One region of the Exiguobacterium sp. SH0S2 genome, then DNA from elsewhere that is predicted to be linked to it. Evidence: predicted binding sites of a transcription regulator. Region 1 holds the regulator's gene; each other region holds the start of a gene.

Region 1 (5,796 bases):
GACTGCATACGTCCGCCATTCGAGCCTGAAGAACCAAGCTAATTGTTTAAATACACGAATCTGAAACGCCCCCTATATCTTGAAATAAGACTATTCATTTATGGTAGCGAAAGTTTGTTCGATTGTCGAACAAAAGATGAATAAAAAAAGCACTTCGCGGGTGCGAAGTGCTTCGGTGACTCATTATGATTTTTTTTCGTTCTTCGCTTGAACGTTCATGGCACGCATCACTTGGTTGACTTTTTTCTGTGACGGCTTTTGACCCATCTGCATCATTAACGTACGAATCATGTCTTCGTTGATTGGTGGGTTCTGTTCAAGGTAGTTCATCATGTATTTACGAGCGATGAAGAACCCGATCGCGATACCCCCGATAAGTGCTGCCACGACAAGAAGAATCCAAATAAATGTACTCAAGGTTTTACCTCCTCTACCATATGAAACATCGTTTTTTACTATACACTATATTGCGCTAATTCGCTAGTCGTCAGAAAAAAAAGTGATGACCTAGACATCGTCTAGGCCATCACACGTTTTTAATGATAATTATAGTGATTTGACAGCGTCGACGACGTTCTCGACCGACATGCCGTATTCTTTCATGAGGAGGTCTCCAGGAGCCGAGGCACCGAACTTGTCGATTCCAAGCACTTTACCGCCGAATCCGACGTATTTGTACCATCCGAGCGTCGAACCTGCTTCAAGCGAGACGCGTTTCGTGATCGACGAAGGAAGAACTGATTCCTTGTACTCTGCCGATTGGGCTTCGAACAGTTCCCATGACGGCATTGAGACGACAGCAGCGTTCACGCCTTCAGCAGCGAGTTGCTCGCGTGCTTCGACGAGGACATGGACTTCTGAGCCTGTACCGAGAAGAAGGACGTCCGCTTCGCTAGACTTACCTGCGACGACGTAGGCACCTTTCGCCGCGTCTTCGACAGATGTTCCTACGAGTTCTGGCAACGCTTGACGTGTCAAGACGAGAAGTGACGGAGCTGACGTCGTCGTGATCGCTTGTTTCCAAGCGGCGATCGTCTCTTTACCGTCTGCCGGACGGAGAACTGACAAGTTCGGCATCGCCCGGAAGCTCATCAAGTGCTCGACCGGTTCGTGCGTCGGACCGTCTTCACCGACTGCGATCGAGTCATGCGTCAAAACGAATGTCGACGGAATTCCCATGAGTGCAGCGAGACGGACCGCTGGACGGAGGTAATCCGAGAAGACGAAGAACGTTGCGCCGTAAGGAAGTACGCCACCGTGAAGTGCCATCCCGTTGACAGCTGCCGCCATTGCGAATTCACGGACACCGAACCAGATGTTACGGCCAGCCGGGTCTTCGTCGAAGTCAGCCGCGCCTTTAATCATCGTGTTGTTCGAGCCGGCGAGGTCAGCCGATCCACCGAACAATGTCGGTACCGCTTTCGCAATCGCGTTCAAGACTTCTCCGCTCGTTTGGCGCGTCGCTTTTTTCGAACCGACTTCAAACGTTGGCAACTCGCTATCCCAACCTTCAGGAAGTTCGTTGTTCATCGCACGTTCGAACTGAGCACCGAGTTCAGGATGAGCCGATTTGTAGGCTGCGACGAGCTCGTTCCAATCCGACTCAGCTTTAGCGCCAGGCTCAACGACTTTATCGTTGAACAAGTCGTACACTTCGTTCGGGACGTAGAAGTTCTCGCCTTCCCATTTATAGAACTGTTTCGTGAGCTCGATTTCTGCTTCTCCAAGTGGAGCGCCGTGTGATGCCGATTTACCTGATTTATTCGGTGAACCGAAACCAATGACCGTCTTCACTTCAATCATCGTCGGTTTAGACGTCTCAGCTTTCGCCTCGTCGATCGCTTTGGCGATCGTATCGATGTCCGTTCCATCCTCGACGCGAATGACTTGCCATCCGTAAGCGTTGAATCGATCTTCTACGCTTTCCGAGAACGACTTATGGAGATCCCCGTCAAGCGAGATGTCGTTTGAATCATACAAGACGACGAGTTTACCGAGTTTCAAGTGACCGGCGAGTGAGGCAGCCTCAGCCGACACACCTTCCATCAAGTCACCGTCTCCACAAATTCCGAACGTATAGTGGTCAACCACGTTGAACTCGTCGCGGTTGTATGTTGCTTCCAAATGCTTCTCAGCCATTGCCATACCTACAGCCATCGCAATCCCTTGACCGAGTGGTCCCGTCGTCGCGTCTACACCAGCCGTGTGACGATACTCAGGGTGTCCTGGCGTCTTCGAGTCTTTTTGACGGAACGACTTGAGGTCGTCGAGTGAAAGGTCGTAACCAGACAAGTGAAGCAGCGAGTACAACAGCATCGAACCGTGTCCCGCTGAAAGGACGAACCGATCGCGGTTGAACCAGTTCGGGTTTTTCGGGTTGTGACGCATTTTGTCTGTCCAAAGCGTGAACGCCATCGGGGCCGCACCCATCGGCATACCTGGGTGACCTGAGTTCGCTTGTTGGACAGCATCAATCGAGAGCGTCCGAATCGAGTTAATCGCTAATAATTCTTTAGTAGTTGTTTCCACTAATTTCATCCTCTCTGTTGTTAAGAAAGTTTCTACCCGTCATATTTTAGCACACTCAATCGTGTGTCACAACTAATTAAATAGTATGTCACATTGATTGGAATCGTTTACTTCCATACGTCTGTTTTCGAGGGAATGGTCGAACCTTATCGAGCTTCGTGTATAACAAACATGCACATCCTATACGAAATAGGATGTGCATTCGAGTTCATTCAGAACGGTGTCGGTTCTGTTCGTCTTTTAGTTTTTCTGGTGTCACGTCGTTGCCTTCCGGATCGACGACTTTCATGCCCATCATCTGGGATTTGAACGATTGACGGAACGCTTTTAAATATTGTTGACGTAACGCTTGTTGCTCGTCCATCTCTTGTTGTGACAAGCCGTCTGTCTTTGCCTTGTTGGCGAGGAAGTTAATCCGCTCCAATTGTTCGGGTGCTAACATGAGGTTCGCCCCCTCTCTACTGAATTTGTAGTTCTACTGTACAAAATCAGGGCGCAGGAATCAAGTTTCTGGCACTGCCACATGTTCCAAATAGCGACGGTTCACAGTCGCTTTCGAGACTTCGTAGCCGAATCCGCGGAGCGTGGCCGCGATCTCAGCGAAGGTGAGCCCCCGCTCCCGAAGTTGGACGATCTCCTCGATCGGCACTTCGATCCGGCTCCTCCCACCTTGGTCATGGTGCTGAATATTGCGTTGCGGGTTGAAGCCGTTCGCGACCGCCCGGCGCATACCGCGCGATATCTTGGCGTTATGAATCTTCCGTTGATACTCCTCGACGACGCTGACAATCTCAAGCACCATCTTCTCGGCGTCAGAGACGACGTATTCGTCGGACGACTGCATCGTCAACAGCCGGACGTTATGCTTCATGAGCGTATGCAAGATGGCGATTTTTGCATTCCCTCGGCCGAGGCGACTGTCATCGCTCACGAGCACGGCATCGAGCTTTGACGCCGACACATGCTCTAACAGATCGAGCAGACCCGTCCGATTGACCTCGAAACCGCTCTCTTGTTCGGTGATCACATCGATCACTTCCGCATCGAGACGTTTGGCCATCTGTAACAATTCCGCTTCTTGCCTCGTGAGCGAGGTTTCCTGAGTTGACTTGTTCGTCGATACGCGACAATAAATGACGACTCGCATCTCGTCACTCCCTTTCTTTCCAGTCATCCTTTTACGATACACAGGATGAGCGGGTGTTCGCAATCCAAATCGATCATTCAGCGGCGAACCACGTCGTTTTCCGTTCTTCTTTTTCCGCACGTTCCGCTAACAGCTGGGCTTCGAGCGTTTCCGCTTCGTTGAACGCAACTTCTTGTTCGATACTTCTTTCGACCGTCATCACTGTCGGCTCGACAACTTCGCCTTGGCGAAACTCGCCGACTAAGTAAAAGGCGAACATCCCAAGCACTACCATTCCGACCAATATGAATCCGTTGATTGTATCTTTCATTTGAACCGCCTCCAAATATGAGAATATGCGTTCTTAGGAACGTCTGTTCGTTTATCTGTTCTCATCATAAAACAAGAACTTCTGTTCGGTCAAGAAAAAACGAACGAATGTTTGTACGCTCATATGTTCTTGTGTTAAAATAAATCCATAAAGAATAGGATGCGTTCGCAGGTTATTCGACATAAACGAGGTGAAATCCATTGAAAAAAATGTCAGCAAGACAGCAACAGATTCTTGATTTTATAAAAGCTGAAGTTCGGACGAAGGGTTATCCGCCGTCAGTCCGAGAAATTGGTGAAGCCGTCGGTCTCGCATCGAGCTCGACCGTGCACGGTCACTTGGACCGTCTTGAAAAACGTGGATTGATTCGGCGCGATAAGACAAAACCGCGCGCGCTCGAAGTGTTGAGCGAGGACGCCCCGTCAATCGAGGAGCGTGAGACGGTCATGTACGTCCCGGTCATCGGGAAAGTTACGGCCGGAACACCGATCACGGCGATCGAGAACGTGGAAGAACACTTCCCGCTCCCGGCCCATATCGTCGGTTCGGATAACGTGTATATGCTCTCCGTCTCTGGCGATTCGATGATCAACGCCGGAATCCTCGACGGGGACCGCGTACTCGTGAGACAACAGAACACGGCAGACAATGGAGAGATTGTCGTCGCGATGACGGACGAGGGTGAGGCGACCGTCAAACGGATCTACAAAGAGGCGTCGAAAGTCCGACTCCAGCCGGAGAACGATGAACTTGAGGCGATGTATTTCGATAACGTATCCATTTTAGGGAAGGTCATCGGTGTATACCGGACGATCCATTAATGGCTAGCGGCAAGACACATACGCGTACGAACCTCGTGGCAATCGGTGCTTTAGCGATTGCCACGCCTTTTATTGATGTCGATATCCCGACTACCCTTTTCCTCGGTGCGCTTATCGGGACGTTCTGGCTCTCCCCGGACCTCGATTTAAAATCGGATGCATACTATCGGTGGGGACCGCTGCGTGGCTTTTGGCTCCCTTACGTGAAGCTGATGCCGCACCGGTCTCCGCTGTCGCACTTGCCGGTGTTGAGCGATCTCATTCGTGTCATCTACCTTGGCTTCCCGCTCGCGCTCATCCTTACGTTCACTCCGTATGAAGCGGTTGTGAAGACGTGGCTCGACTTGAACGGCATCCCGTTCTTCCTCGGTCTCGTGTTCGCGACGACACTCCATACGGCGCTCGACTACGCGTCCACGTTTTTCAAGCGTGCGTTCTAATCCCAAAACAAGCGACCACTCAATTTCGAGTGGTCGCTTGTTTTGACTAAAAAAACGCCCGATCCAAGAAACTGGATCGAGCGTTTTTTCAAGTTCATTCGACTTAGTAGAGCGTCATGTACTGATCGCGTTCCCACTCTGTTACTTGCGTGCGGAACATGTCCCACTCGATCTCTTTCAACTCGAGGAAGTGTTCGCCGATGTGGTCACCGAGCGAATCCATGACGATTTTGTCGGCGCGGAGTACTTCGAGCGCGTCGAAGAGTGTCGCCGGAAGATCGTCGATGCCGTTCGCAACACGCTCTGGCTTGTCCATCACGTAGATGTTGCTGTCGATCGGTTTCGGTGCTTTCAAATCTTTCTCGATGCCGTCAAGACCAGAAGCCAAGAGGGCCGAGAGCGCGAGGTACGGGTTCGCCGCCGGGTCGACCGAACGTACTTCGATACGTGTCGAGAGGCCGCGGGCAGCCGGTACACGAACGAGCGGTGAACGGTTACGAGCGCTCCATGCGACGTAGCATGGTGCTTCGTATCCAGGCACGAGACGCT
Region 2 (5,796 bases), on a different contig from region 1:
AATGCCCCGCTCGTGGCGAGGCCGATTGTGACGGCCGGGTTGATGTGCGCGCCTCCGTAAATACCTGCGGCGTACACCCCGACCATAACGGCGAGACCCCAACCGAACGTGATGACGATCCAGCCGCCGTTCTCGGCTTTCGAGTGGCGGAGGACGACGCCGGCGACGACACCGTTACCGAGCAAGATGAGTAGCATTGTACCGATAATTTCGCTGACAAATGCTGACATGTGATACTCCCTTCCTTCCATATTGGATTTGGCTTACCACTTTTCTATATCCCCCGTTTGAAAGCGCTTTAAAACCAAGATATTGAAAAAAACCACTTTTTAATGAGGAAAGTGGTTCGGACTGGTAAAATGTTTGGAAAAATCAAGGGTGATCCCGACGAGAAAGATGAAGAGAACCCCTAAGCTCACGAAAGACAACGGTGCCCACCATGTCGCCCCGAGGTCGAGCACAATCGAGGCGATGACAGCCAAGTAGAGCCAAGCGAGCCGTCTTGAAATCTCATGGTCCCGATAACGATTCGTGAGCGCTGCGCCGAATGGGGCACCGATGAAAGCACCTGTCACCAAGGCGAGCGGGGCAACGTAATCGAGCGACAGCGACGGCAAGTAACCGATGAGCCCGCCGAGCGAGATGAACAGGACGGCGGAGAGACTCGTCCCGACGGCGCGGTGCGTCGAAAACCCGAGCCAGCTCACGAGCAACGGGACGATGATAAAACCGCCGCCGATGCCAAGGAGCGCCGACAAGAGCCCGGCGATCGCCCCGATGAAGAAACTTGCGGCCAATCCGGATTTTTTCCGTTTCGGCGGCTTCGATGTTTTCTTTAGAAGCGTAACGGCAAAATAAGAAAGGATAAGCAAATAGAACACATTCAGCAACCAGTCATACGTCCCGGAGATCGACAGCACGAGCCGGCTCGACAGCTGCGCAGTGACGGCGCCGGCCAGACCGACCGTGAGGCCGGTCGACCAAGCCACGTTGCCGAGCGACGAGTGCTTCTTCGCCCCGGCCAGGCTCGTCCCGACGACGAACAAAAGTGACGTCGCGACCGCCTCGGCCGCCGAATATCCGTTGAACAAGAGCACCGGGACGATGATGACACCGCCCCCGATGCCGAAGAAACCGGACAAGGCGCCGACGACCGCGCCGAGCGGGATAAAGAGAAGTGACCACATGACGACCCACCCATTTCTGTTTAGATTCCTCCTCACTATAGCGAATCGGAGAGCGGTTTGGGAAGCGTCTCAGAAGCGAATATTTGTTCGTGTATGTGCTATAATCAAGTCAATATGCAAGGGATAGAAAGCGAGGAATATATATGGACAAGATCAAGCTTCCGTTCGAATTACATTCGGAATATAGTCCGGCCGGCGACCAGCCGGAGGCGATCCGCCAGCTCATCGAAGGCGTCAACCGTGGCGACCGTTATCAGACGCTGCTCGGTGCGACCGGCACCGGGAAGACGTTCACCGTGTCGAACGTCATCCAGGAAGTGAAGAAACCGACGCTCGTCTTAGCCCACAACAAGACGCTCGCCGGCCAGCTCTATTCCGAGTTCAAAGAGTTTTTCCCGAACAACGCCGTCGAATATTTCGTCAGCTATTATGACTACTATCAACCGGAGGCGTACGTGCCGTCGACCGACACGTTCATCGAGAAAGATGCCTCGATCAACGACGAGATCGACAAGCTCCGCCACTCGGCGACGTCGTCCTTGTTCGAGCGGGATGATGTCATCATCGTCGCATCTGTATCGTGTATATACGGTCTCGGTAACCCGGAAGAATACAACAGTCTCGTCTTGAGTCTCCGCGTCGGCAAAGAGATGGGGCGCGACCAGATGCTCCGCAAATTGATCGACATCCAATATGAACGGAACGACATCGATTTCCAACGCGGGCGCTTCCGTGTCCGCGGCGACGTCGTCGAGATCTTCCCGGCGTCACGCGACGAGCAGTGCTTGCGCGTCGAATTCTTCGGTGACGAGATCGACCGTATCCGCGAGATGAACCCGCTCACCGGCGAGATCATCGCCGACCGTGAACACGTCTCGATCTTCCCGGCATCCCACTTCGTCACCCGCGACGAGAAGCTGCAAAAGGCAATCGTCAACATCGAGGCCGAGCTCGAGCAACAGCTCGAGAAATTCCGCGAAGAAGGCAAACTGCTCGAAGCGCAACGTCTCGAGCAGCGGACGAACTACGACCTCGAGATGATGCGCGAGATGGGCTACTGTTCAGGCATCGAGAACTATTCACGCCATCTGAACTTGACGGAAGAAGGGGCGACGCCGTACACGCTCATCGACTACTTCCCGAAAGACTTCTTGCTCATCGCCGACGAGTCACACGTGACGCTGCCGCAAGTCCGCGGGATGTTCAACGGCGACCAGGCGCGCAAACAAATGCTCGTCGACCACGGTTTCCGTCTACCATCGGCCAAGGACAACCGTCCACTCAAGTTCGAGGAGTTCGAGAAGAAGTTGAATCAGGCGATCTTCATCTCGGCGACACCGGGCCCGTACGAGCTCGAGCATACACCAAACATGATCGAGCAGATCATCCGGCCGACGGGTCTACTCGACCCGACAATCGAGATCCACCCGATCAAAGGACAGATCGACTACTTGATGGACCAGATCCGCGACCGCATCAAACAGGACGAACGCGTCCTCGTGACGACGCTCACGAAGAAGATGGCCGAAGACTTGTCGGACTATCTCCGTGAAGCGGGCATCAAGGTCAACTATATGCACTCCGAGATCAAGACGCTCGAACGGATCGAGATCATCCGTGACCTGCGGCTCGGCAAATACGACGTCCTCGTCGGGATCAACTTGCTGCGGGAAGGGCTCGATATCCCGGAAGTGAGTCTCGTCACGATCCTCGACGCCGACAAGGAAGGGTTCCTTCGTTCTGACCGGTCACTCATCCAGACGATCGGACGGGCGGCCCGTAACTCGAACGGCCACGTCATCCTGTTCGCGGACAAGATGACCGATTCGATGACGCGGGCGATCGGGGAGACCGACCGCCGTCGGACGATCCAACAAGAATACAATGAAGAGCACGGCGTCACGCCGCAGACGATCCGCAAAGAAGTGCGCGGCGTCATCCGCGCGACCGTCGCTGCCGAAGAAGAAGTGCTCGAGTCGCTCAGCTCGATGAATCAAGACGAGCGCGAGGCGGCAATCGGCAAACTAGAAGAAGAAATGAAACAAGCGGCCCGCGATCTTCAGTTCGAGCGGGCGGCCGAATTGCGTGACTTAATCTTGGAGTTGAAGGTAGGGAATTAAATGGCTGAAAAGAAAAATGCGATCGTCATCAAAGGGGCGCGCGTCAACAACTTGAAAAACATTGATATCGATATCCCTCGTGACCAGCTCGTCGTCTTGACGGGTCTGTCGGGATCAGGGAAGTCATCGCTCGCATTCGATACGATCTACGCCGAAGGGCAACGCCGTTACGTCGAGAGCCTGTCGGCATACGCCCGTCAGTTCCTCGGACAGATGGACAAGCCGGACGTCGATACGATCGAAGGGTTGAGCCCGGCCATCTCGATCGACCAGAAGACGACGAGCCGGAACCCGCGCTCGACCGTCGGGACGGTGACGGAGATCTATGACTACTTACGACTCTTGTTCGCCCGCATCGGGAAACCCGTCTGCCCACGCCACGGCATCGAGATCTCAAGCCAGACGATCTCACAGATGGTCGACCAAGTGATGGAGCTCCCGGAGAAGACGCGCCTGCAAATCTTGGCGCCGATCGTGTCGGGACGGAAAGGCACGCACGTCAAAGTGTTCGACTCGCTCAAAAAAGAAGGGTTCGTCCGTGTCCGCGTCAACGGGGAAACGATCGAACTGACTGATGACATCGAGCTCGACAAGAACAAGAAACATTCGATTGAAGTCGTCGTCGACCGGCTCGTCGTCCGCGCTGACGTCGAAGGCCGCCTCGCCGATTCACTCGAGACGGCACTCCGCCTCGCGGACGGCCGCGCCATCATCGACAAGATGGACGGGACCGAGTTGTTGTTTAGCGAACACCATGCTTGCCCGATCTGTGGCTTCTCGATCGGTGAGCTCGAGCCGCGCATGTTCTCGTTCAACTCACCGTTCGGGGCCTGCCCGACGTGTGACGGTCTCGGTACGAAACTCGACGTCGACCCGGAGCTCGTCATCCCAGACCCGTCGAAGACGCTGAAAGAAGGAGCGGTCGTCGCATGGCAGCCGACGAGCTCGCAATATTATCCGCAGCTGCTCGCCTCGATGTGTCAGCATTTCGACATCGACATGGACGTGCCGTTCGAACGGCTGTCAAAACGTGACCAAGACCTCGTCTTGCACGGGACGGAAGAAGAATCGTTCTTGTTCCGCTACGAGAACGATTTCGGCCAAGTCCGGACGAACACAATCTTTTTTGAAGGGGTGCTCCGCAACATCGAGCGCCGCTATAAAGAGACGACGTCGGATTACATCCGGGAACAGATGGAGACGTATATGGCGACGCACGCCTGCCCGACGTGTAACGGCTATCGGTTGAAAGAAGAGACGCTCGCCGTCAAGATCACCGACCGCCACATCGGGGAAGTGACGACACTCTCGGTCGAGCATGCGCTCGCCTTGTTCGAGTCGCTCATGGACGAACTGAGCGAAAAAGATATCGCCATCGCCCGGCTCATCTTGCAAGAAATCAAAGAACGGCTCAGCTTCCTGAACAACGTCGGTCTCGACTACTTGACGTTGTCGCGGGCGGCCGGGACGTTATCGGGCGGGGAAGCGCAGCGGATCCGTCTAGCCACGCAGATCGGGTCGCGGCTGACCGGCGTCTTGTACGTCTTGGACGAGCCGTCGATCGGGTTGCACCAGCGTGACAACGACCGCTTGATCGCGACGCTCAAACAGATGCGCGACATCGGCAATACGCTCATCGTCGTCGAGCATGACGAGGACACGATGATGGCGGCCGACTACTTGATCGACATCGGACCGGGCGCCGGAGAGCACGGCGGAGAAGTCATCGCCGCCGGCACACCGAAGCAGATTATGAAGAACCGAAAGTCGCTCACCGGTCAATACTTGTCCGGGAAACGGTTCATCCCGCTGCCGGCCGAGCGCAAAGTGCCGGACGAGCGTTTCATCAGGATCGTCAAAGCAGCAGAGAACAACTTGAAAGAGGTCGACGTATCGATCCCGCTCGGTATGTTCATCGCCGTCACCGGTGTCTCCGGCTCCGGGAAGTCGACGCTCATCAACGAGATCCTGTACAAGTCGCTCGCGCACCATATTAACCGCGCCAAAGCGAAGCCAGGGAAGCATAAGACGATCGAAGGGCTTGACCAGATCGATAAAGTCATCGACATCGACCAGTCGCCGATCGGACGGACGCCGCGGTCGAACCCGGCGACGTATACGGGTGTGTTCGATGACATCCGTGACGTGTTCGCGTCGACGAACGAGGCGAAGATGCGCGGTTACAAGAAAGGCCGCTTCAGTTTCAACGTCAAAGGCGGACGCTGTGAGGCGTGCCGCGGGGACGGGATCATCAAGATCGAGATGCACTTCCTTCCAGACGTTTACGTCCCGTGTGAAATCTGTCACGGCAAACGCTACAATCGGGAGACGCTCGAAGTGAAGTATAAAGGCAAGACGATCGCCGACGTGCTCGACATGACGATCGAGGAAGGGCTCGACTTCTTTGACAAGATTCCGAAAATCAAGCGGAAGATCCAGACGATCTCTGACGTCGGTCTCGGCTACATGAAGCTCGGACAACCGGCGAC
Region 3 (5,796 bases), 120 kb from region 1:
GGTCAATCCGTCCCGTGAAGCGAGGACGTTCAAGCGTTCGTTCGACCGTTCTAACTCGGTCGTCACCTCGACGACCGAGTTCTCGAACACGAACGTCAGCCCGGCGATGAGTGCGATCGTCGACAGCAGACAAGTCAGCCCGATCACTTGCTCGATCATGGGGGCGAGCGGCTGTGTCCCGACCGTGACGTTCCAGTAGAGGAACCCGTAGATCGCCATCGCGAGCCCGGTCGACATGACGCGGACCAAGCGGCTGACGTTCGGCATGAAGAACACACCGTACGCCACCATGATGATGAAGTAATGGACGTTTGCGCCCCACCCGAGGACGATCGTCGAGATGATGGCGTTATAGACGACTTCGACGAACAGTCCGATAAAGAACGTCCGGTAGTACCGTTTATGTACGAAATAAAATGAGAGCGTGTAATAAAGAACGCTGAACACGTTCGACCAGGCGAGCACCGTGACGTCGAGACGCCAAAACGTGACCAAGAACACGACATGGATGAGCCATGCGAGCGCGTTCCCGTAAAAAGTGATGCGGTAATTATACAGTGTACCGCGACGTTCCTCATAGGCAGTCCCCACGTGAACACCTCCTCGTTCCAGTATACCGAAACTGTAAGGATTTGCCTACGCCTGTTCGAGAATCGAGTCAATCCACTCTCTGTAAACGTTGATTTCAGGACGTTATAATTGCGTGAAATAGATATTTCACGCAAGGTTTATAGAAGCGTCGTTTGATTCGTTAAAACAGACGTGGTGGCATCTTCCGATTTAAGAGCGAATCAACAGGGTGACAATACATTATTATGTAAACCACTATGAGGGATATAAACTTTTGTTTCGACAGCCGTTCATCCGTTAAGCGAAAATAAAGCTTGAAACGGGGAACGAGGTAACGTTACACTGAGAACGTAAACAAAAGGGGGATTTCAGGATGGACGACCAACGTTTGAAACAACATCTCGCTGAAGCGAAGACGATCGCTGTCGTCGGTGTGTCATCGAACCCGAACAAGACCGCCAACCAGATTGCGGAGTATTTGCTCCTGCAAGGGTATACGGTCATCCCTGTCAATCCGACGCTCGAGACGTGGAACGGCCGCAAGGTGTATCCGACGGTCGAGAGCATCCCGGGACGAATCGATATCGTCGACGTGTTTCGCCGGAACGAATATTTGGCCGGCGTTGCCGAGGACGCGGTCCGTCATGGGGATGTCGGACTCGTCTTTAACCAGCTCGGTCTGTCGAGCAAGGACGCCGAACGAATCGTTCATGCTGCCGGACTTGACTACATCGAGAACCGGTGTATTTACGTCGAGCACGCTCGACTCCTCGGCTGAGACCTGCCCCTGCGGCAGGTCTACTTTTTTTCACGCGTCGACGGCGCGGAGAGGAAGGCTTGCCAGAATCCTGAAACAGCTATACAATTAGGTATGAAAAACGAACATGTGTTCGAAGATGAGGTGACTGACATGTCAACAAAACTATTTAATTATAATGAAGACGCCATCCAAGTGCTCGAAGGGCTCGCTGCCGTTCGGAAACGACCAGGGATGTATATCGGCTCGACCGACCATCGCGGGCTGCACCATCTCGTCTACGAGATCGTCGACAACGCGATCGACGAGGCGCTCGGCGGTTTCGGTGACCAGATCGATGTGACGATCCATAAAGACGATGCCATCACGGTCCGTGACCACGGGCGTGGTATGCCGACCGGGATGCACGCCTCGGGAAAACCGACGCCAGAGGTCATCTTCACGGTCCTCCATGCCGGCGGAAAGTTCGGCCAAGGCGGCTACAAGACGTCTGGCGGACTGCACGGGGTCGGCGCCTCGGTCGTCAACGCGCTCTCGAGCAAGCTGCTCGTCACGATCTATCGCGACGGCAAGGTGTTCGAGCAGACGTTCGCTGACGGCGGTGTGCCACAGACGACGCTCCTCGAGACGGGGAAAGCCCGCCAGACCGGGACGAGCGTCTACTTCAAGCCGGACACGACCATCTTCTCGACGACGACGTATAACTACGACACGCTCGCCGAACGGCTCCGGGAGTCGGCTTTCCTATTGAAAGGGTTGACGATCACGTTGACCGACGAACGCTCGGACAAGCAAGAGACGTTCCATTACGAGAACGGGATCGCCGAGTTCGTCCACTATTTGAATGACGACAAGGCGACGCTCCACCCGACCGTCTACTTCGAAGGGACCGAGAACGACATCGAGCTCGAACTCGCCTTCCAGTTCACGGACGCCTACTCGGAGAACGTGTTGTCGTTCGTCAACAACGTCCGCACCCGGGACGGCGGGACGCATGAAGTCGGCGCCAAGACGGCGATGACCCGGATCATGAACGAGTACGCCCGCAAAAACGGCTTGTTGAAAGAAAAAGACAAGAACCTCGACGGCGGCGACGTCCGTGAAGGCTTGACGCTCATCGTCTCGGTCCGGATCCCGGAGGAGTTCCTCCAGTTCGAGGGACAGACGAAGTCGAAACTCGGCTCGCCTGAAGCCCGTGCCAGCGCAGACGCCGTCATGGCCAAGCAGCTGACGATCTTCCTCGAGGAAAACCCGCAGATGGCGACGATGCTCATCAAGAAAGCGATCCGCGCGGCCCAGGCCCGCGAAGCGGCCCGAAAAGCGCGTGAAGAGGCGCGTAACGGCAAGAAAAAGAAACGTTCGAGCATTCTGAACGGGAAACTGACGCCGGCGACATCAAAAAACGCCGCCAAGAACGAGCTGTTCCTCGTCGAGGGGGACTCGGCCGGCGGTTCGGCCAAACAAGGCCGTGACCGGACGATCCAGGCGATCTTGCCGCTCCGCGGGAAGGTCATCAACTCGGAGAAGTCGAAACTCAATGACATCATGAAAAACGAGGAGATCAACACGATCATCCACGCGATCGGCGCCGGGGTCGGACACGATTTCGATCTCAGTGACTGCAACTTCGACAAAGTCATCATCATGACCGATGCCGATACGGACGGGGCCCACATCCAAGTGCTCTTGTTGACGTTCTTCTTCCGTTACATGCGACCACTCGTCGAGGCGGGCAAAGTGTTCGTCGCCTTGCCGCCGCTCTATCGCATCTCGAAAGGGAAAGGCAAGTCGGAGCAGTTCGAATACGCCTGGGACGAGGAAGCGCTCGAGAAACTCGTCAAAGTGTACAAAAAAGGCTATATCATCCAGCGCTACAAAGGTCTCGGTGAGATGAACGCCGATCAACTGTGGGAGACGACGATGAACCCGGACACACGGACACTCATCCGCGTGACGATCGATGACGCTGCCGTCGCCGACAAGCGCGTCTCGGTGCTAATGGGGGACAACGTTGCCCATCGCCGCGAATGGATCGAGGAGAACGTCGCCTTCGGTCTCCAAGAAGATGATTCGATCATCGCCAATGAACATGTGACTAAAGCGATTGAGGAAGTGATGTAACGATGTCGACGATTCAACACATTTTAAACTTGTCGCTCGAACAGGTCGTCGGAGACCGTTTCGGGCGTTACTCGAAATATATCATTCAAGACCGGGCGCTCCCGGACGCGCGCGACGGGCTCAAGCCCGTTCAGCGCCGGATCTTGTATGCGATGCACCATGAAGGCAACACGAACGACAAGGCGTACCGGAAATCGGCCAAGACGGTCGGGAACGTCATCGGGAACTACCACCCGCACGGTGACTCTTCTGTCTATGAGGCGATGGTGCGCCTGTCGCAAGACTGGAAGCTCCGCTACCCGCTCATCGACATGCACGGGAACAACGGCTCGATGGACGGCGACTCGGCTGCCGCGATGCGGTATACCGAGGCCCGGCTGTCGAAGATCGCCGGTGTCATGCTGACGTCGATTGCCAAGAACACGGTCGACTACACGCCGAACTTTGACGATTCGACCGAGGAACCGCTCGTCTTGCCGTCACTCCTACCGAACCTGCTCATGAACGGGACGACCGGGATCTCGGCGGGGTATGCGACCGAGATCCCCCCGCACAACTTGACCGAAGTGCTCAATCTCGCCATCGCCCGACTCGCCGGCGAAGTCGAGACACCGAATGACGCCTTCCGTTACATGCAAGGTCCCGACTTCCCGTCCGGTGGCACGGTCATGGGCAAAGACGGCATCTTGAAAGCGTTCGAGACCGGTAAAGGCAAGATCATCATCCGCGCCAAATCGGTCATCGAGCCGCTCAAGGGCGGCCGTGAACAGATCACGATCACCGAGCTCCCGTATGAGGTGAACAAGGCCAACCTCGTCAAGAAGATGGAAGAGCTCCGTCTCGACAAGAAAGTCGAAGGCGTCGCCGAAGTCCGTGACGAGACCGACCGGACCGGGGTCCGTGTCGTCATCGAATTGAAGAAAGAAGCGGACGCGGAAGGTGTGCTCCACTTCTTCTTGAAGCATACCGACCTGCAGCTCGCCTATAACTACAACATGGTCGCGATCGTGCAGCGGACACCGAAACAGCTCGGTCTGTTACCGATCATCGATGCGTATTTGAAACATGTCGAGGAAGTCGTCACCCGCCGGACGACGTTCGAGCTCGAACAGGCGAAGAAACGCGCCGAGATCGTCGACGCGCTCGAACAAGCCATCTCAGTGCTTGACGAGACGCTCGAACTGATCCGTTCGGCCAAGGACAAGTCCGAGGCGAAGCAGAAGCTCATGGATCGCTTCTCGTTCACGGACCGTCAAGCCGAAGCGGTCGTCATGCTTCAATTGTATCGTTTGACGAACACAGACATCGTCGAGCTCCAAAAAGAAGCGAAAGTGTTGCAAAAAGAGATCGCGCGTCTCGCCAACATCTTGAACGTCGACGCGACGAAGCGGAAACTCATCTCAAAAGAGTTGACGGCGCTCCGCGACGAGTTCGGTGATGAGCGGCGTTCGGTCATCGAGGCCGAAGTCGAAGAATTGAAACTGAAGACCGAGGTCATGATCGCCGTCGAAGAGACGATGGTGTTCGTCAGCCGTGACGGCTACGTGAAACGTTCGTCGATGCGCTCATACGGCGCCTCGAGCGAGGATATGCCGGAGATGAAACAAAAAGACCGGCCCGTCCTCCTCACACAGGCGATGACGACCGACCACTTGCTCGTCTGGACGAACAAAGGCAGCTATCTGCTCATCCCGGTCCACCAGATCCCGGAGACGAAATGGAAAGACGCGGGCCAACACGTGGCCAACCTCGTGCCGATCGAAGGCGAGCAAGTCGTCTCGGCCGACGTCGTCTCGACGTTCGAGACGGACGCACACTGCCTGTTCGTCACGAAAGACGGCATGGTCAAACGGACGCCGCTCCGTGACTATGACGCCCAGCGCAAGTCGAAGGCGCTCATGGCGCTGAAACTGAAAGGGGACGACGAGGTCGTATTCGCCGGCATCAGTGACGGTCCAGGCCAACTCTTCCTCGTCTCTGAGCGTGGATACGGGCTTTGGTTCAAAGAAGACGACGTCCCGGTCGTCGGACAGCGTGCCGCCGGTGTCAAAGCGATGAACTTGAAAGACGGTGACGTCGTCGCCGACGCGTTCGCCTTCTTCACACCGCCGCTGTTCGTCCTCGTGACGCAACGCGGAGCGGTCAAGAAGATGAAGCTCGAAGACCAGTTCGACTGCACGAACCGCAACCTGCGTGGCACGATGCTCATCCGTGAGGTCAAATCAAAACCGCACCAGATCCGCCGCGTGCTGCCGGTGCATGGGGATGAGACGATCCACATCGTCGGCAAAGAGACCGCGAAGACGGTCAACGCGAAACAACTGACACTGCTCGACCGCTACGCCAAC

What was found. The regulator LexA, encoded in region 1, represses DNA repair genes until DNA is damaged. The targets are predictions, from matches to a motif close to CGAACATATGTTCG.
Region 2: uvrB (excinuclease ABC subunit UvrB) is a predicted target of LexA. The motif match lies at 1,264-1,277, and genes of this name have one in related genera.
Region 3: parE (DNA topoisomerase IV subunit B) is a predicted target of LexA. The motif match lies at 1,450-1,463, and genes of this name have one in related genera.

Annotation. Positions count from the first base shown of each region.
Region 1 is NZ_SJVB01000001.1:26,669-32,464, reverse strand. It holds gene EVJ21_RS00180 (ABC transporter transmembrane domain-containing protein) at 1-60, opposite strand, end outside; gene EVJ21_RS00175 (YneF family protein) at 184-417, opposite strand; gene tkt (transketolase) at 547-2,538, opposite strand; gene EVJ21_RS00165 (DUF896 domain-containing protein) at 2,738-2,971, opposite strand; gene EVJ21_RS00160 (YneB family resolvase-like protein) at 3,032-3,676, opposite strand; gene EVJ21_RS00155 (hypothetical protein) at 3,750-3,986, opposite strand; gene lexA (transcriptional repressor LexA) at 4,187-4,807, shown strand; gene EVJ21_RS00145 (metal-binding protein) at 4,807-5,247, shown strand; gene glnA (type I glutamate--ammonia ligase) at 5,351-5,796, opposite strand, start outside.
Region 2 is NZ_SJVB01000002.1:52,972-58,767, reverse strand. It holds gene EVJ21_RS05105 (MIP/aquaporin family protein) at 1-230, opposite strand, end outside; gene EVJ21_RS05100 (sulfite exporter TauE/SafE family protein) at 330-1,187, opposite strand; gene uvrB (excinuclease ABC subunit UvrB) at 1,331-3,307, shown strand; gene uvrA (excinuclease ABC subunit UvrA) at 3,308-5,796, shown strand, end outside.
Region 3 is NZ_SJVB01000001.1:142,531-148,326, forward strand. It holds gene EVJ21_RS00735 (GGDEF domain-containing protein) at 1-591, opposite strand, end outside; gene EVJ21_RS00740 (CoA-binding protein) at 944-1,348, shown strand; gene parE (DNA topoisomerase IV subunit B) at 1,481-3,448, shown strand; gene parC (DNA topoisomerase IV subunit A) at 3,451-5,796, shown strand, end outside.